DNA from 4 places in the Vibrio sp. E150_018 genome. Region 1 is predicted to be linked to each of the others. Evidence: predicted binding sites of a transcription regulator. Region 1 holds the regulator's gene; each other region holds the start of a gene.

Region 1 (5,178 bases):
AACTTAGAGGATATTAAAGCCCCAGACTGTTTTGAGATTGAGCGTCAGTTAATTGAGCGCTGTGATGTGCCGGTTTTCCACGATGACCAACACGGTACAGCCATTGTTACGGCTGCTGGTATGCTGAATGCCATTGAGCTACAAGGAAAAAAATTATCTGAGTGTAAAATTGTTTGTTTAGGCGCAGGGGCAGCAGCGGTTGCCTGTATGGAACTATTGATCAAATGTGGCGCATTACGTGAAAAAATCTACATGCTAGATCGTAAAGGCGTGATTCATACTCGTCGTGATGATTTGAATGAATATAAGCAATTGTTTGCCAACAATACAGACATGCGTACTTTGGAAGATGTGATTGCAGGGGCGGATTTATTCTTAGGCGTTTCTGGTCCAAACCTTCTACCACCTGAAGCTCTAGCATTAATGGCTGATAAACCTGTGGTATTTGCTTGCTCAAACCCAGATCCAGAAATCAAACCTGAACTGGCAGAAAAAGTGCGTAATGATTTAATTATGGGTACTGGTCGTAGTGACTATCCGAATCAAGTAAACAACGTTATTTGTTTCCCATTCATTTTCCGCGGTGCATTAGATGTGCGTGCTAGTGAAATTAATACCGAAATGAAATTAGCAGCAGTGGAAGCGATTCGTCAATTAGCAAAACAAGAAGTGCCAGTAGAAGTCCTGAAAGCTGCTGGTGTTGATTCACTATCATTTGGCCCAGACTACATCATTCCAAAACCAATGGACCCGCGTTTGCTTTCTAAAGTTGCGGGTGCAGTCGCTCGCGCAGCAGTGGAGTCGGGCGTTGCTCGTATTGAGTTGCCAGAGCAGTATAAGTAAAAAGATAAACTCGAATGCTAGGGCGCTTCGCTTCTCGTAGCTCGAATACAACAAAGCCCGCTCAAATCATTTGAGCGGGCTTTGTTTTTCTTTTTCGATAAACGAGTTACGACAATCCGAGTAACGTATTAATCATCAAACGCTTCGAATTCAATGCCCATTTCGGTCATTAAACGTTTTACTTCTGTTGGGATGTCATCTGGGCGATCTTTACGTAAATCTTCATCAGTTGGTAAAGGTTGCCCTGTATAAGCATGCAAGAATGCCTCACACAATAGTTCACTGTTGGTCGCATGGCGCAAGTTGTTGACTTGGCGGCGAGTGCGTTCATCGGTTAATACTTTAAGAACTTTTAATGGGATAGAAACCGTGATCTTTTTAACTTGTTCGCTTTTCTTTCCATGCTCTGCATATGGGCTAATGTACTCACCGTTCCAATCTGCCATCACGCACCTTCGTTGTTTAATATCTGTAATTTTAGTGGCTAAGTGCTAATTTTAGGGGCATTTACCGCCGAAAGTAAAGACATTTAGATGGCTAGAGGTCTTGACGTCCTAATTACCTAGGGATAAAGTACTAGTATACCTAAGTGACTTGGGTATATATCTTATTTTTAGCCATGCCATTGTAGGTGGATTTTTATACTTGGGTATATGATCCTTATTACTTCAAAGCAGTACATAGTTTTAATTTTTTAATTGCGTTTGTGCAAATAGCGCTTTGGAAAGATTTTAGTATAGTGGTTTATATTGATTGCGATTGCAAAAGGAAAGGAATACGCCAATGAGTTCAAGAAAGCCAGCAACTGTCGCCGTTCGTACCGGTATTGAATCGGATAGCCAATATCATGCGGTGGTTCCACCGATTTATCTATCGACCAACTATGGCTTTCCAGCTTTTGGTGAAGTGCCTAAGTATGACTACACTCGCTCTGGTAACCCTAACCGTGGTTTGCTTGAACAAACATTATCTGAACTTGAAGAAGGTGCTGGTGCAGTCATCACTAACTGTGGTACGTCTGCACTAAATTTATGGGTTTCAGCCTTTATTGGCCCTGATGATCTGATTATTGCACCACATGACTGCTACGGCGGCACCTACCGCTTATTTAATACTCGAGCACAAAAAGGCGATTTTAAAGTTCAGTTTGTTGACCAATCAAATCAGACAGAATTTGATGCCGCTATCGAGAAAAAGCCAAAACTCATTTTATTAGAAACACCATCAAACCCATTAGTGCGTGTGGTCGATATTGCTAAAGCCTGTGCAAAAGCTAAGCAAGTAGGTGCGTTAGTGGCGGTTGATAACACCTTTCTGACACCGGTATATCAAAAACCATTAACCTTGGGCGCAGATTTTGTTATTCACTCTACGACGAAGTACATCAATGGACATTCTGATGTCATTGGTGGCGTGATTATTTCGAAAGCCCCTGAGCATGTAGAAACGCTTTCATGGTGGGGTAACTGCATTGGTGCAACTGGCACACCGTTTGATAGTTACATGACATTACGCGGCTTAAGAACATTGGCAGCACGTATGCGAGTACATGAAGAAAGCGCGCAAGACTTATTGGCGTACTTACAAGAACAGCCATTAGTTGGCACTATTTATCATCCGAGCCTACCAGAGCATCCGGGGCATGATATTGCCAAAGCACAACAGAGTGGTTTTGGCTCTATGCTGAGTTTTGAAATCAATGGCAGCATGGAACAATTAAAGACCTTTGTCGGTCAATTAGAGCTATTCTCTCTGGCGGAATCGTTAGGCGGAGTAGAGAGCTTGATGTGTCACCCATCATCGATGACTCATCGAGCGATGTCAGATGAAGCACAAGCAGAAGCGGGGATCTCACCGTTGTTGTTGCGTGTTTCTGTTGGATTAGAAGATAGTCAGGATTTAATCGCTGATTTAGAGCAAGCTTTTAAAAAAGCACAAGAGGTAGCGTAAATGACATCTGCTCGTCAGTTACACAAATTTGGTGGTAGTAGTCTGGCCAACCCAGAGTGCTACAAACGAGTCGCCAACATCTTACAAGAATATTCATCTCCAGCCGATTTAGTTGTGGTGTCGGCTGCTGGGAGTACTACCAATCGATTAATTGAGTGGATTACTGCGTTAGAAAAAGATGGTCGAATCGCCCATGAAGTGCTGCAGGAATTACGACAATTTCAACTCGGTTTAATCGAAGAATTATTACCAGAAGAAAAAGCAAAACCGCTACTTGACTTAGTTAATCAAGAGTTTATGACGTTGGGTGAGATTAATGGCCCAGTGACGGAAGTGATGCGAGCTAGCATTCTAGGCCATGGTGAAGTCTGGTCATCTCGCTTATTAGCCGCGTTGTTGTCTTATCTTGATATGGAAGCGGTGCAGCTTGATTCGCGTGATTTTTTACGAGCTGAGCGTGGCGCACAACCCGAAGTGGATCGTGGCCGCTCGTTACCTCTTCTAAAAGAAAAATTAGCTCAACACGGAAAATTACGTGTAGTGATCACAGGTTTCATGGCGCGTAATGATGCAGGTGAAACCGTACTGCTTGGCCGTAATGGTTCCGACTACTCTGCTACCGTGATTGGCGCATTAGCTGAAGCATCTCGAGTCACCATTTGGAGTGATGTGGCGGGTGTATATAGCGCCGATCCTCGTAAGGTCACGGATGCTTGTTTGCTACCTTTACTGCGTTTAGATGAAGCCAGCGAGTTAGCCCGTTTAGCCGCGCCAGTATTACACAGTCGTACCTTGCAGCCAGTTGCTCAAAGCGCCATGGATTTAAGCCTACGTTGCAGCTACCAGCCAGAATCAGGTTCTACCCGTATTGAGCGAGTATTGGCATCAGGTCGTGGGGCGAAAATCATTACTTCGCTTGATGAAGTGCTACTGATTCAAATTCACTTTGGTGCAGGACATGACTTTACTCGTTTAGAATCAGACTTAATACGTTCGTTAACACGATCACAATTGCAGCCATTAGCGATGCAATCTCAACCGGATCAAGGCTTAGTGTCTTTAGCGTATACTGCTGAAATTGCTGCTGGTGCGATGACGTATTTGCAAGACACCGCAATCGGTGCAGAAATTAAATTGCTCGAAGGTTATTCGATGGTCGCAGCCGTTGGCGCTGGGGTAACGATCAACCCAAATCATTGTTATGGTTTTTACCAACAACTAAAAAATGCGCCAGTAGAATTTATTTCAGAAGCCGATTCTGGTTTAAGCCTAGTAGCTATTTTACGTAAAACCAATGTTGCTGAATTGGTCGTTGCGGTTCACTCTCAACTATTCCAAGCACAGAAACGAGTTGCAATTGCTTTATGTGGTAAAGGTAATATTGGCTCAAGTTGGTTGGAATTATTTGCTGAGCAAAAAGCCGATCTCGAAAAGCGTCGCGGCATGAGTTTTGATTTAGTTGCGGTAGTTGATAGTCAAACCTATTGGCTCGATTTAAATGGTATCGACCCTGCTCAAGCATTAACTCGCTTTGAGGATGAGTCGGTGGCTAATGACGGTCAAGCTTGGTTACATACTTTAGCGCATCAAACCGATTACCACGAAGTTGTAGTGATGGATGTGACTGCTAGTGCTGAACTAGCAAGTCAATACGAAGCCATTGCCGAACATGGTATGCATCTGATTTGTGCTAATAAAGTCGCTGGTTCGGCTTCAACGCAAGACTACCAGCGTGTAGTTAATGCCTTTGATAAAACTGGTCGCCATTGGTTGTATAACGCGACGGTAGGTGCAGGGTTGCCAGTTAACTATGCAATTCGAGATTTACGTAATAGTGGTGATCAAATTACCGCGGTATCGGGCATCTTCTCAGGTACTTTATCTTGGTTATTCCAACAGTTTGATGGTTCAGTACCTTTCACTGATTTAGTTGATTTAGCGTGGCAACAGGGCTTAACAGAACCCGATCCTCGTTCAGACCTCGATGGGTCGGATGTGATGCGTAAGCTAGTGATAGTGGCGCGTGAATCAGGGGTAGAGATTGAACCTGAAAGTGTAAAAGTAGAATCACTGGTTCCTGATGAGTTAAAAGATCTTTCAACTGATGACTTTTTCGATAAAGGGGAAGTGTTGAATGAGCTGTTATCAGAGCGTTTAGCAAAAGCTCAGAAGCAAGGTAAAGTGTTGCGTTATATTGCTCGCTTATCTCGAGAGGGTAAAGCAACGGTTGGCGTCGAAGCATTATCTCCCGATCATGCGTTAGCCAATTTATTACCTTGCGATAACGTTTTTGCGATTGAGAGTAAGTGGTACAAAGATAACCCGCTAGTGATTAAAGGTCCTGGTGCTGGAAGAGAAGTGACCGCAGGTGCATTGCAATCGGAT
Region 2 (5,178 bases), on a different contig from region 1:
CAGGGTAGTCTCGCTCCATAATCGATTCATAACCTAATAAACCTATGCCGTTAATATTGAAAATGACTTCAATCAAAAACGATCCGGTCATAAAGAACATCAGAGAATTACCAAATGAGCTGGCTACCGGAATTAAACTATTACGTAGTGCGTGACGTCTGACTGCTAGCTTAAATGGCAAGCCTTTCGCAATCGCCGTTCGAACATAATCGGCCGCTAAGTTTTCCATTAAGTTATTTTTCATGGTCATGGTCAACAAGGCAAAATCACCAATCAAATAACAAAACAGCGGCAACACCGCATGCCAAAGCACATCTTTAATTTGCTCAGGCAGAGTGAAATAGTCAAAGTCATCGCTAACAAAACCGCCCATCGGAAACCATTCCAAATGAAAGCTAAATAAACTGAGCAACAGTACCCCGATCACATAACCGGGTAGCGCAAAACCGACAAAAATAAAAATAGAACTAGAGGCATCAATCACACTGCCATGGCGCAGTGCTTTCATGTAACCAAGAGGAATAGAAATAAGGTAGCTAATTAAAAACGTCATTCCACCATAAAATAATGAAATCGGTAGACGTTCGGCAATCATATCGGTGACAGGTTCGTAATAGCGTGTAGATTCACCTAAATCGAACTGAACCAACTTTTTCAGCCATAACCAATAAGCTTGAGGAATAGGCTTATCTAGGCCATAAAATTCATTGAGTTCCGCTATTTGATCATCGGACAATGCATTGTTACCACCATGAGTCACGCTACTGGATGTCGCGACCTCGCCTTGCTGCATCTGTAAGCTAAGCAACATGCGCTCAACCGGCCCACCGGGCACAAAGCGAGTTAAGGTGAAAATCAGCAAAGTAATGCCAATAAAGGTAGGAATGACGAGTAAGAGTCTTCTAAAAATATACGCTAGCATCCAATCCAGCCTGTCATCAATTAATTATCTTTGTAAGATCACTTATATATTTTCTGCCAAATACTTAGGCACATACTTAATACTATCTAACACAACATCGGCGAGTGTCTGCGCTTCATCGGTGACAGCCTTGCCGCTACGCACTAAAATTTTGGTTTTCACACCGGCCGCAATGGCAGCTTTCATATCATCCGCTTTATCACCAATCATTACTGAACGTGACATATCAATATCGAGTTCTTCTTGAGCCGAAATAAACATACCAGGTGCGGGCTTACGGCAATCACACGCTTGAGCGTATTTTTCTACCGAGCCTTCAGGATGATGCGGGCAATAATACAAACCATCAAATTCCACGCCTTGGTCAACGAAATTCCAATCCATCCATTCGGTTAGCGTCAAAAATTCTTTTTCAGAATAATAGCCACGAGCAATACCAGATTGATTGGTCACAAGAACTAATTGGTAGCCTAAATCTTTCAGCGCTTTGGTTGCCTCAAACACACCGTCGATGTATTCAAAATCATCCACTTTACTTACATAACCATGGTCGACATTAATGACGCCATCACGATCGATAAAAACGGCAGGTTTAGACAAAATAACACACTCTCTTTAAGGCTGCTTTTGCAGATAGAAAACAAAAGTATTCAATAAAATATTAATTAATAATTATTGCACGCTTTGCTTTGCTCTTCATTAGATTAATAAGAATAGTCCAAATTAAACACTTTAGACGTCTAGACGTAAAAATATCTATTGACTTGAGGTAGTGAAAACCATAGCATCGTCTACTAAATCTCAGTCACAATGTACGTTTTCACTAAAATTTGGATTTATTGAAAGTGGAATATATTACTAAGTCAGGTTGTTAAATGATTGAAATTAATCAAGTCAACAAAGTGTTCTATCAAGGCAGCAAGGAAATCCCTGCACTGGTAGACATCAATCTTCATATTCCTCAAGGGGAAATCTTTGGTGTGATCGGCTCATCAGGTGCTGGGAAAAGCACTCTTATTCGTTGCGTTAACATGCTTGAAGCCCCGACGTCTGGTTCTGTTTTGGTCGATGACTTAGACCTCACTAAACTTTCTTCTAAAGAATTAGGCCAAGCTCGCCGTAATATCGGCATGATTTTCCAACATTTTAACTTATTATCTTCTCGCACGGTTTTTGATAATGTGGCGCTACCTTTAGAATTAGCGCAAACGCCGACCACTGAAATTGAGCTACGTGTGACTGAGCTATTAGATTTAGTCGGCCTTGCGGACAAACGTGATACCTACCCTGCTAATTTAAGTGGCGGTCAAAAACAACGTGTTGCCATTGCCCGTGCATTAGCATCAAAACCTAAAGTTTTATTGTGTGATGAAGCGACGAGTGCGCTTGATCCAGCAACCACCAAGTCTATTTTAGAATTACTGAAAACCATTAATCAGCAACTTAATCTGACAATTTTGATCATTACCCATGAAATGGATGTGGTGAAAAATATTTGTGACAAAGTGGCCATCATAGGTGGTGGCCGCCTGGTTGAACAAGGTCTGGTAAGTGATATTTTTGCTCACCCTAAGACAGAGCTAGCGCAAGAGTTTATTCGCTCAACCTTAGATTTATCGATTCCTGAAGATTACAAAGATCGCCTGCAAGCGACTCAACAGGAGGGCTCAATTCCTCTAGTACGTCTTGAATTTACTGGCTCAACTATTGATGCTCCAGTGATCAGTCAATTATCTCGCAAGTTTAATGTCGATGTCAGTATTTTAAACTCCGATATTGATTACGCTGGCGGGGTTCGTTTTGGCTTAATGGTTGCAGAACTGTTTGGTGAAAAAGAACTTGTTGATCAATCCATTAACTTCCTAAAAGACCACAATATTAAAGTCGAGGTGCTTGGCTATGTTTTATGATCAAATCATGGATTGGTATTACGATCATCGCACTTTCCGCCTAATTTGGGGCGCGACCTGGGAAACTCTGTACATGGTCGGTGTTGCTGGTTTAATCGGCTTTATCATTGGTATTCCAATGGGCGTGATTCTACATATCACGAAAAAAGGCGGCTTAATTGAAAACCGTACCGTAAACATGATACTTGGTGCCGTCGTCAATATTGGTCGTTCCGTACCTTTCTTAGTGTTAATGGTTGCCATCATTCCATTTACGACCTTTTTAATTGGTAAGTTTATTGGAACCACTGCCGCAATTGTTCCTCTCACCGTGGGCGCTATTCCTTTTATTGCTCGTTTAGTGGAAAGTGCATTGGTTGAAGTGCCAAGCGGCCTGATTGAAGCGGCACAATCTATGGGTGCAAGTCCAATACAAATTATCCGTAAGGTATTGTTACCAGAAGCTTTACCTTCTATTGTTAACACCATTACTATCACCCTAGTGACCTTAGTGAGCTATTCAGCCATGGCGGGAACCGTTGGCGGTGGTGGCCTAGGTGATGTGGCGATGCGTTATGGTTATCAACGCTATCAGCCGGACATAATGTTCATTACTGTGGTGTTACTAGTAGTAGTGGTACAAATTATTCAAATGGTCGGTGATCGAATCGCCAGCCGAGTGGATCATCGTTAATTATAACAAATAGACCAGACTCATCATATCCAAAGTAATTGGAGTTGCAGTGAGACAGCAAGTGAATGAGACCTCATGAGCATAGCTCGCCTATGACTTTTTTAATTAAGAGTTTGAGGGGATCAACGGCGTCAATAAAGCTGCAGCTTCAAGTACGAAGGATATAGTCATAAAGAATGCATTTTTATACATGGAGATTAGTATATGAAATTGAAAAGCCTATTTAGCGCAGCTGCGGTTGCTACTTCACTACTTTTAACGGGCGCTGCTAATGCAGCCGATAACACCATCAATGTAGGGGTAATTGCTGGTCCAGAAGCACAAGTTGCAGAAGTCGCAGCAAAAGTTGCCAAAGAAAAATACAACCTTGATGTGAAACTCACTATATTCTCGGATTACATCATTCCTAACGCCGCTTTAAATGATGGTTCAATTGACCTAAACGCATTCCAACATTTGCCATACCTTGATAAGCAAATTAAAGATCGTGGTTACGAAATTAAGCCAGTTGGTAATACCTTCGTCTACCCAATTGCTGGTTACTCGAAAAAAATCAAATCACTTGATGAGCTGAAAAAAGGCGATAGCATCGCGATTCCAAACGATCCAACTAACGAAGGTCGTGCATTATTGCTTCTACAAGAGAAAGGTTTAATCAAACTCGCTGCAAATGCAGGCCTTGAAGCAACGCCTCTGGATATCGTAGAGAACCCAAAGAGATTAGATTTTGTTGAACTAGAAGCCCCACAGCTACCAAACTCATTACAAGACGTAGCAATCGCGATCATCAACAACACGTTCGCGGCTCAAAATGGTTTAACGACTGAAGAACATGGTGTATTTGTGGAAGATAAAGAATCTCCATATGTAAACCTAATCGTTGCGCGTAAAGACAATGCCGATAGCGAAAATGTGAAGAACTTTGTGAAAGCATACCAAACAGACGAAGTTTACCAAGAAGCAATGAAACTGTTTAACGGCAGCGTTGTTAAAGGTTGGTAATCCAGCATTAAAGTCACTTAGGTATTAAGGGTAGCTAAATTAGCTGCCCTTTTTTGTATCTCGATTTTGCTGTAAAGGAAATGGATTGAAACAAATTATTCATGAGATTTAGGTAATATTGATCACACACGCCACTAGACTTACACCTGTAAGCTAGATATTCTAGCGTACACTTGTAGCCTGAAACTTGGTCATTTATGAAAACACAAAATCCTCCTTTCATTTGGTTAAATGTCTTCATCTTCGCTAGCAGTATGTTGCTTGCGGTAGTTGTTGCGCCAATTTACTTTATTATCAATGACATTACCGTGGCACATTGGGTATGGCTCCTAGTCACTTTTAGCTTTTGTAATCTATGCATCACAGCAGGCTATCACCGCTTGTGGTCGCATCGAACCTATCAAGCTCATTGGTCTTTACGGTTTATTTTTGCTTTAGGTGGGGCGTTTGCTCTGCAAAATAGCGCGCTTCATTGGTCTTCAGATCACCGTGTTCATCACCGCCACGTTGATAATAACGACAAAGATCCCTACTCCGCTAAGCGTGGCTTTTGGTTTTCTCATATTGGTTGGATGTTACGCCACTACCAAAGCGCAGAAGTTTATTCGGATTACTCCAATTGCCGAGATCTACAAAAAGAAAAGATCGTCATGTGGCAACATAAATACTAT
Region 3 (5,178 bases), on a different contig from region 1:
TAGTTAAGTTTTATACCCAATCAAAAGTTTCTGAAATGATCTCTCTTTCTTCGTCAGATCAAAGCAATGATGAAGAACCAGAACAAGCTGAAACCATAGTCATGCCATATATGATGCCGATATTTTCTATCGGTGGCTCAACAGCATTACTGCCTATCTATGATGATAACTACCAAGGCAAAACTACTCATTATAACAAAACCTATATTGGGAGTTTTACCTTTACGCAAGCTCAAGCGGTATGCCGAGAATCAAATAGTAAAATAGCCAGTGCTCGTAATTACAATTACATGTTATCGAATATGGAATTTATGATGAAGTATGCGGTGAAATCGCAATTTTGGTTAGATCCCAATAGAACCATCACCCGTATTCAAAATCAAATCACCACTCGAGACCACGATCCAAGTGACTATTTTAATGTCATTTGTGTGACCCAATAAAAAACCAGCACGTGGCTGGTTTCTGCTTTAATTAGTTGGATTAAAAGATTAGAAGCGTTTACGTAACGTCTTCGCCGCCTCTACCATATTGTGTAATGACGCTTCTGTTTCCGCCCAGTTACGAGTTTTTAAGCCACAGTCAGGATTAACCCACAAACGCTCTACTGGAATTTTCTTCGCCGCGGTTTCCAGTAATCCAATAATCCATGCTTGGGTCGGAATGTTTGGTGAGTGAATATCATAAACTCCTGGGCCAATTTCATTCGGATAATTAAACGCTTCGAATGCTTTGAGTAATTCCATATTGGAGCGTGAAGTTTCAATCGTAATAACATCAGCATCAAGCGCTGCGACTGAATCAATGATCTCGTTAAACTCGCTGTAACACATGTGGGTATGGATCTGAGTTTCAGGCTTGGCACTGGCAGCTGATAGCTTAAACGCGTCCACTGCCCATTCTAAATATGCCTTGTGGTCACGTTTTTTCAGTGGTAAGCCTTCACGAATCGCTGGTTCATCAATTTGAATAATATTAATACCCGATTTTTGTAAATCATCCACTTCATCACGCAACGCAAACGCGATCTGCTGAGCAATTTGTTTACGAGTGATATCTTCACGCGGAAACGTCCAACATAAAATCGTCACTGGTCCTGTTAACATGCCTTTCATCAGCTTTGAGGTTAGCGATTGAGCATACACCGACCAATCTACCGTCATTGGTTTTTCACGTTCAATATCGGCTACGACAATCGCCGGTTTCACACAACGTGAACCATAACTTTGCACCCAACCAAAACGGGTGACCTGAAAACCTGCTAAGTTTTCCGCAAAATATTCCACCATATCATTACGCTCAGCTTCACCGTGCACAAGAACATCTAAATCGAGAGCTTCTTGGCGCTTAACCGCATCTTGGATATGGCCTTTTAACGCTTTCTCATAGTCTGCAGCACTTAACTTTCCTGTCCGAAATGCACTACGCTGTTGACGAATTTCTGCGGTTTGAGGAAACGATCCAATTGTCGTAGTCGGCAATAATGGTAAGTTAAGTACTTCCGCTTGATGATGCGCCCTTTCTGGATAAGCGGCACTACGTTCGACAAATGCTTGAGTTAATGAATTTAAACGCTGCTGTACCCGAGGTTTATTAACATGATCGGCACTTAAACGAGCTTTAATCGGTTGACTATAACTAGAACAGGCGGCAATCGCATGACCATTACCGTCTAATGCTGCGCCTAATAAGCTTACTTCATTGAGTTTTTGTTTAGCGAAAGCGAACCAACTTTTCACTTCATCTGACAATTCGGTTTCAAGCTCTAAATCCATTGGACTATGTAATAAAGAGCATGAACTCGCAACCCACAAATTATCACCACGCTGCGCTTTTATTGGTTGTAATTTTGTAAGCCAAGATTCAAGATCGGCACGCCACACATTACGTCCATTAATCACGCCAACCGATAACACCCAATCTTGTGGGATTGAGTTATGCACTACTTCAAGTTGCTCTGGAGAAGCCGACAAATCAATATGTAAACCATTAACCGGCAAATCAACAATTTTAACCAAATTATCTTCCACTGAATCAAAGTAGGTCGTCAGTAATAGCTTCACTTCACCTTGTAAGATTTGATATGCCAATTTAAATGCACTAGACCATTTATCTTCTAGTTCTAAGCTTAAAATAGGTTCATCGATTTGTACCCACTCTACGCCAAGCGATTTCAATTTCGCCAGAATCGCTTGATAGACAGGCAGAATCCGAGCCAATAAAGATAGACGGTCAAAGCCATTTTCGACTTCTTCTTCATTGACTTCTTTGCCTAAATACAAGTAGCTAAGTGGGCCCAATAAAACCGGCTTCACATTGTGCCCGGCTTGAATTGCCTGATTCACTTCATCAAACAATTGCGGCCAACTCACTTGAAAACTGTCGTCTTGGCTAAACTCCGGCACAATGTAGTGGTAGTTAGTATTAAACCATTTGGTCATATCAGATGCCGCGGCACCGGCACTTTCTTCATGAGCAGATCCACAACCACAATTTGAAGCTTCACTATTTGCCGATTGACCACGTGCCACTTTAAATAAGGTATCTAGGTCTGGAAAGCCACCATTTGAATGCCTTGCGGGTACATGCCCTAGCAGTAAGCTCGTTGTGAGTACATGATCATACCAAGCAAAATCGCCAGCCGTTACATAACTTAAACCACTCGCCGTTTGATCATTCCAATGGCGTTGACGCAGTTCACTACCTACGGCTTTTAATGCATTTTGATCGATTTCGCCTTTCCAATACTGTTCTTGAGCAAATTTCAGCTCACGTTTTTCACCAATACGTGGGTAACCCAGAATATGTGTGATGGTTTTATTTTGTGCCGTCATATTGTCCCTACCTTATAATTTTTCAAGCGCGTTATTCGAATCGTTGTAATGATGCATTACCACTACATTTATCTGTCTAGATGGCTAAATAATCGAGCTTTGTAGCAACATGAGCAATGTCTATTCATTCACAATGATTATGAATTTATTTCAATGCACAACAACAAATAGCCATCTAGACGTTTACAATCACAAAATAAAGGAGTAATTTTATTAAAAATTCTAAAGGAAAGTTTTTCATCATGAGGATGAGTAATGATAGAAATAAAGCATTTACGGACATTGTCAGTCTTACGCGATACAGGCTCATTAACCGCTACCGCGACTGCACTGCATCTCACCCAATCCGCCCTTTCTCATCAATTGAAAGATCTTGAATCTCGCATTGGCGGTAAATTATTTCTGCGTAAAACCCGCCCAATCAAGTTCACTTCTGAAGGTGCAATCCTTTTAAAAGTGGCCGATGAAGTGCTGCCAAAAATTGCCCGAGCGGAAAATGATATCGCGAGCTTAAAAGAAGATGTGAATGGCCGTTTGCACATGGCAATCGAATGTCACTCCTGCTTTCAATGGCTGATGCCAGCATTAAAGGAATATCAAATTGCATGGCCAAGTGTCACGCTCGACTTTTCATCAGGCTTTGGCTTTGAACCTTTACCGGCATTGGTGGCTGGTGAATTGGATTTAGTGATCACCTCCGATATTCAACCGCGTTCAGAAGTGCATTATGAACCGTTATTTGATTTTGAAATGCGTTTAATTACTGCCACCAATCACCCACTGGCCGATAAAGAATTCATCGAACCCGACGATCTCGCGGCATTAACCATGCTTTCCTACCCAGTACAAAAGCAGCGCTTGGATGTAGTGAAACATTTCTTACAACCCGCCGGCGTTGAACCTGCAAAATGGAAACAAGCAGACAATACTTTAATGTTGGTACAAATGGTGTCGGCAGGATTAGGTGTTGCAGCATTACCAAACTGGGCAATCAGTGAATTCTCACGACAGGGATTAATCACCAGTAAACCTCTAGGAAAAGGCTTATGGCGGCGTTTATTTGCCGCGACTAGGCACGCAGAAAAAGATAAACGATACTTGCAGGCGTTTTTTAGTACGGCGAAGCAGCAGTGTCAGAGTCATTTGGATGGGATAAAGATGGTGTAAGCGTAGCTCGGTGCTCGGGCGCTTCGCTTCTCGTGGCTCGAGGGGGTTCTTTTTCAAGTCACGAGCAACGAGACTCCGAGTACCGTAAGTTGATTCATCAAAAAGATAAGTGATTTAGCGAGGCTCGTTGCTAGAGCGCTTTGCTTCTCGTAACTCGAGGTAGTTCTTTTTCGAGTCACGAGCAACGAGATTCCGAGCTACGTAAATTTATTCATCAAAAAGATAAGTGATTTAGCGGGGCTCGTTGCTAGAGCGCATCACTTCTCATAACTCGAGGCTCTTCTTTTTCGAGCCACTAGCAACGAATTTCCGAAACTCGAAAACTCACCTCGCCTTAAACTGATTCGTCAGTGGATCGTATTGATAGCCAAGCACATCAAGCTTACCGACCAAGTCTTCTACATCCATTTCATACATGGTGACTAGCTCTTCAAAACTGTCGCATTCTAATCTTAGTTTTTCGTTCACAATACCGAGTAGAATAATGCTATCCCAACGTTTTACATTGCTTAAATCCATCTGATTGCTCCTTTAGAAAAGTCACAATCTAAGAATAGTTGTTGTTTGAGATAAATTCTGTGATGAAGCAAAAATAATCGTTTTCGAATAAATCAAGTTATTTAAAACAATAATCCAGCAAAACCTACCATCGCGGCTAGACTCATTACTAAACCAAGCGCAGGTTGTACTTTAGTAATGGTTTTCTGAGTAAAGATATGCCAGCTTGAAGCGACAATTCCCAATAAGATCAAACCAAAGCAGCCGACTAAAGACCAAATGGTATTGTGCAAGTAATTCAAACTATATTGCTGGGTTTGCCATAATACCGCTAAGCAAATCAGCATCGCGCCGACGATACCTGCAACAGGCAATAAACGGTGGAATGCTTGCAAACGTGTACGAGCAAAAGTTAGTAGTACATGGCTTAAACCTGCACCTAGGAACAACATGGCAAACAGCATGAACAAACCTTGCGGGCGGTCTGAACCTAGAATGAAAAACACGTTATAAGCCAGCGCAAACCCATTGGCGACTTTAAGTAGCCAAAGTGGGCCTGAATCGCGAGTTTTGCTGACTTTTACTTGAGAAAAGAAAGCCAGAATTAAAATACCAACCGATGCTAGTGGCCAAAATAATGGGCTAATTGCCAACCATGCTACCCCAATAACAGGGAATT
Region 4 (5,178 bases), on a different contig from region 1:
TATCAGGCCCAGGTTCAAAAGAATTAAAAATCTACATGAGCCGTGTGTTTGAGCGTGATTCATTCTTAGCTTCATTAACAGAAGCTGAACGAGAAATGCGTTTGGTTCGTTAATCATGGATATGGACAAAATGACACCAAGGCGCCCTTATTTGGTACGTGCGTTTTATGAATGGTTAGTGGATAATGAATTGACACCACACCTAGTCGTGGAAGCAACATTACCTGGTGTTCGTGTACCGGTAGAGTTTGTACAAGATGGACAAATTATTTTGAATGTTGCGCCACGAGCGGTTGGTAACTTAGAAATCAGTAATGATGCCATTATGTTCAATGCTCGCTTTAGCGGCCGTCCACATTCAGTCATTGTTCCTATGTATGCGGTACAAGCTATCTATGCACGTGAAAATGGCGCTGGAACTATGTTTGAACCTGAAAGTGCTTACACTGCTGAAATGGAGGCTGGTATCGAAGAAGAGCCAGTATCTTCACTATCAAGTGTTGATGACTTAAGCGATGAAGCTCCTGAAGCGTCAGCTACTAATGAATCTGAAGCACCGAAACCTAAAGGTCGTCCGAGTTTAACTATTGTTAAGTAGTGATAACTAAATCATTTCCTTTTCAAAAGCAGCGCACTTAATGCGCTGCTTTTTTTAGCGCTAAACTTAATCTAATGAGTCTAATACCAATCGTATTAATTATTTACTCATCCTTGCTTGCTAAAAGACTCGATAACTGCGTTAGAAATTATTTTTGTAAAATAACTACTTACCAAAAAATTTCAGCCTTGTTCTCAAGCCTTTTCTCAGCGCAATTTTTGATCACCTAATTAATGTGATTGGTATAAATAAGCTTGAAAGACCTTCTAAATATTCCTTCTCGACATTCCAATTTGTCTTGATATACTCGTAGGTGTTTAGACGTCTAGATTGCTTATGGAGAGAGTGCAATGCCAATCAAGATTCCCGATCAACTTCCTGCTTCTGATATTTTACGTCAGGAAAGAATCTTTATTATGTCGGAGACTCGTGCAACTACGCAGATGATCCGTCCACTTAAAGTGTTGATCTTAAATTTGATGCCGAAAAAAATTGAGACGGAAACTCAGTTCTTACGTTTACTTTCAAATAGTCCGTTACAAGTTGATATTGAACTGCTGCGTATTGATGACCGCCCAAGTAAAAATACCCCAACAGAACATTTGAATAATTTTTATCGTCAATTTGATACAGTAAAAAACCGAAACTTTGATGGTTTGATTATTACGGGCGCACCATTAGGGCTAGTACAATTTGAAGATGTGGTTTATTGGGATCATTTACAGACGATAATGTCATGGGCTAAAGATCACGTAACGTCTACATTATATGTTTGTTGGGCAGCGCAAGCAGGCTTAAAGCTTCTGTATAACTTGCCGAAACGTACGCGTAAAGAGAAGCTATCAGGTGTGTATCATCATGATGTGGTTAGCGAGTTTCATCCGGTAGTTAGAGGATTTGATGATAACTTCTTAGCGCCTCACTCTCGCTATGCCGACTTTACCGCTGAATACTTATCTGAACATACAACTTTAGATATTTTAGCCACTTCTGAGGATGCTGGCGTTTACCTCGCGAGTAGCAAAGATAAACGACATGTATTTGTCACAGGACACCCCGAATATGATTCTCATACTCTACACAATGAATATGTGCGAGATCTAGCTGAAGGGATGGAGCCTGCAATTCCTGTGAACTATTATCCAAATGATAATCCAGATAATCCACCGATTGCCAGTTGGAGAAGTCATGGTCATTTGTTATTTTCTAATTGGTTAAATTACTGTGTTTACCAGCAAACGCCTTACGATCTTGACCATTTTTCGATAGAGAATTTTACTAAAGATGATTGATAAATAAAGTCTTAGTACAGTTTAGTATCGATAAACTTAGTAGTAATAAAAAAGCAGCATAACTATTTGGAATTACGCCTTAACGTTATGCTGCTTTTTTTGTGAAGCGTTGTGATTGGTATTAATTAACTTGGCTTATTTTCCTGATCTTGCGAATCCGCTTCTACTTGCGCGCGTAGTTGATCCGCTTCTTCCATTTGTTTTTGTACCACTTTGGCTTTATTGATCATTGGGGTAATCGTTGAGCCTTGAATTAGGATCGAGAATACCACTACCGCATAGGTCATCACCATGATGATCTCTTTAATATCAATATTACCATCGGTTACAAAGTACTTATCATGTGGAATCGATAGTGCCATAGCCAGTGCTAAACCACCACGTAGCCCCCCCCAAGTTAGGATTTTTACTGACCATTTGTTGTAAGTTCTAAAACGCTTAAAGCCGATAAATGGAATCCAAACACTTAAGAAGCGTGACAGTAGAACCAGTGGTATTGCAATGGCCATCATGATCCAATCTTCTGAGTGAAACTCGAATAATAATAACGACATACCAATAAGTAAGAATAGGATACCGTTGAGGAATTCATCAATTAGTTCCCAGAAGTGATCCATGTGCTCGGTACTTTCTTTAGAAAATCCAACATAGCGTGTCCAGTTACCTATCATTATACTAGAAACAACCATCGCCAATGGGCCTGATACATCAAGGGTTTCAGCAAAAGCGTAACCGGCGGTTGGAATACAGATCATCAACAATAATTCCATTGAGTGATCGTTGGTTGAACTGATTAGGTAGTGGAATATGAGACCTAGAACAAGACCGTAGGCAATACCACCTACTGCTTCTTGTAAGAATAATGTTAGTACGCCGCCAGGGGTAGGAGCCTGGCCACTGAAGGCAACAGTAAAGATAGTAACGAAAATAACTAATCCAATACCATCATTAAAAAGAGATTCGCCTTCAATTTGAGTTGAAATACGTTGCGGTGCTTGGAGTTTTTTAACAATGGCCAGTACTGCAATGGGATCGGTTGGCGAGATAAGTGCACCAAACAGGATGCAGTAGATCAAATCAATGTGAATGTTAATTGCATCACAAATCGCATATAAACTGAAACCAATAAAGAAAGTAGAGAATAAAGTGCCACCAAAAGCAAGGATGGCAATCTCCCATTTTTGATCAGAAAAATGCGGTAACTTGATACCTAGACCACCTGCAAATAGCAAAAAACCAAGCACACCATTTAATAGGAAACTCTCAAAATTAATTTCCGTTATTGTTTTTGAAGCGATATCGATAAGGTTAAACCAGCCGCTATAACCTGCAATAATAATAATTAGAGAGAGCATCATAGAGCCCGCTGTAATAGCAATTGTCGTTTGTAGGCGACCAAATTTACTGTTAATCAATGCAATCACCATCGCAGCAAACGATAGGAAGCAAAGGGTATTATAGACCGACATAGTTTAACCTTGACTAATGTAACAAACTGTAATTTTGCAATTTTCATGCGCTTATCAATAAATATCAATATATTTTTAACAAGATTGGAATAAAGCAGATAAAAAGCATGTTAAAAAGGATATATTAGATATTTAAAACTTATTTTAGACGTCTAGATTTCTATGTTAGGATGTATATCCAAGTAACTTCAAGTGGCAAGTTTCAGCAAGAATAAAACAAGCTTTAGGCAAGGCAAATTGAATACGATCATAGTTGTTCAATCTCTATTCAATTTAATGCAGTATAAAGCTTGTTTTAACTAGCTCTTTATACGGCGTCAGATTGGTTTGAAAGGTGATTACATTCCTTTCCAATCTTCCTTGCCTAAAGGGCTGGATGAATCTCTGAATTCTGCAACTTGAAGTCACTTGGGTATATCAAAGACTTAAGGAAAGAGGTTATATCGTGGCTGGAAGCGCAAATTCTCATCACAATGAAGTAAAACATCAAATTCAAACGTTATTAAAATCTCGAATTTTATTGATTGATGGTGGCATGGGAACCATGATCCAGTCTCATCAATTGCAAGAAAATGATTATCGAGGAGAACGTTTTGCGGATTGGCATAGTGACCTTAAAGGTAATAACGACTTATTGGTTTTAACTCAACCGCAGTTAATTAAAGAGCTGCACAGTGACTACTTAGCTGCTGGTGCTGATATTCTAGAAACCAATACCTTCAATGCCACCACTATCGCGATGGCTGATTACGACATGGAAAGCTTAAGTGCAGAGATAAACTTTGCTGCGGCGAAACTTGCGCGTGAAGCGGCTGATGAATGGACAGCAAAAACGCCAAATAAACCAAGGTTTGTTGCCGGCGTTCTAGGGCCAACTAATCGTACCTGCTCAATTTCTCCTGATGTAAATGACCCTGGCTTTCGTAATGTCAGCTTTGATGAGTTAGTGACTGCTTACTCTGAATCTACTCGCGCGCTAATCGAAGGTGGCGCAGATATCATTATGATTGAAACCATCTTTGATACCTTAAATGCCAAGGCTTGTGCTTTCGCGGTGTTAAGTGTGTTTGATGAACTTGGCTTCAAATTGCCAGTAATGATTTCTGGCACCATTACAGATGCCTCTGGCCGTACGCTGTCAGGGCAAACCACGGAAGCATTTTATAATGCACTACGTCATGTTGAGCCGCTGTCATTTGGCCTCAACTGCGCACTAGGACCGAATGAACTACGTCAATATGTTGAAGAACTATCGCGCATTTCAGAAAGTCATGTTTCTGCTCACCCGAATGCTGGCCTGCCAAATGCCTTTGGTGAATATGATCTTGAGCCTCGTGAAATGGCTAAGCACATTCAAGAGTGGGCAGAAAGTGGTTTCTTAAATATGGTGGGTGGTTGTTGTGGTACTACACCTGAACATATTCGTCAGATGGCACGTGTTGTTGAAGGGGTAAAACCTCGCGCATTGCCTGAACTACCAAAAGCCTGTCGCCTATCGGGTCTAGAACCGCTTACCATAGATAAAGATTCATTATTTGTGAACGTTGGTGAGCGTACTAACGTAACCGGTTCTGCTAAGTTCAAGCGTCTGATTGTTGAAGAGCAATATGATGAAGCGCTTGATGTGGCTCGTGAACAAGTAGCCAATGGCGCGCAAATCATCGATATCAATATGGATGAAGGAATGCTCGATGCCAAAGCTTGTATGGAACGCTTCCTGAATCTATGTGCCTCTGAGCCAGAAATCTCTAAAGTACCTATTATGGTTGATTCCTCTAAATGGGACGTTATTGAAGCTGGCTTGAAATGCGTGCAAGGC

The links. Region 1 encodes MetJ, which represses methionine synthesis genes. Its sites were predicted from a motif close to TTAGACNTNTANANGTCTAA; they were not measured.
Region 2: a site for MetJ is predicted at 1,655-1,674, ahead of metN (methionine ABC transporter ATP-binding protein MetN). Genes of this name have one in related genera too.
Region 3: a site for MetJ is predicted at 3,002-3,021, ahead of metE (5-methyltetrahydropteroyltriglutamate--homocysteine S-methyltransferase). Genes of this name have one in related genera too.
Region 4: a site for MetJ is predicted at 3,504-3,523, ahead of ACE3G9_RS03340 (cation:proton antiporter). Genes of this name have one in related genera too.

Annotation. Positions count from the first base shown of each region.
Region 1 covers NZ_JBHGNY010000006.1:88,057-93,234, forward strand. The annotation lists gene ACE3G9_RS08305 (malic enzyme-like NAD(P)-binding protein) at 1-843, shown strand, start outside; gene metJ (met regulon transcriptional regulator MetJ) at 972-1,289, opposite strand; gene ACE3G9_RS08315 (O-succinylhomoserine (thiol)-lyase) at 1,627-2,793, shown strand; gene ACE3G9_RS08320 (bifunctional aspartate kinase/homoserine dehydrogenase II) at 2,794-5,178, shown strand, end outside.
Region 2 covers NZ_JBHGNY010000010.1:123,789-128,966, reverse strand. The annotation lists gene ACE3G9_RS11360 (ABC transporter permease subunit) at 1-922, opposite strand, end outside; gene gmhB (D-glycero-beta-D-manno-heptose 1,7-bisphosphate 7-phosphatase) at 965-1,522, opposite strand; gene metN (methionine ABC transporter ATP-binding protein MetN) at 1,798-2,832, shown strand; gene ACE3G9_RS11345 (methionine ABC transporter permease) at 2,822-3,505, shown strand; gene metQ (methionine ABC transporter substrate-binding lipoprotein MetQ) at 3,710-4,507, shown strand; gene ACE3G9_RS11335 (fatty acid desaturase) at 4,705-5,178, shown strand, end outside.
Region 3 covers NZ_JBHGNY010000015.1:60,086-65,263, forward strand. The annotation lists gene ACE3G9_RS13655 (hypothetical protein) at 1-443, shown strand, start outside; gene metE (5-methyltetrahydropteroyltriglutamate--homocysteine S-methyltransferase) at 492-2,834, opposite strand; gene metR (HTH-type transcriptional regulator MetR) at 3,090-4,001, shown strand; gene ACE3G9_RS13670 (DUF4250 domain-containing protein) at 4,326-4,520, opposite strand; gene ACE3G9_RS13675 (hypothetical protein) at 4,622-5,178, opposite strand, start outside.
Region 4 covers NZ_JBHGNY010000002.1:144,705-149,882, forward strand. The annotation lists gene sspA (stringent starvation protein SspA) at 1-113, shown strand, start outside; gene sspB (ClpXP protease specificity-enhancing factor) at 116-598, shown strand; gene metA (homoserine O-succinyltransferase MetA) at 949-1,890, shown strand; gene ACE3G9_RS03340 (cation:proton antiporter) at 2,016-3,359, opposite strand; gene metH (methionine synthase) at 3,805-5,178, shown strand, end outside.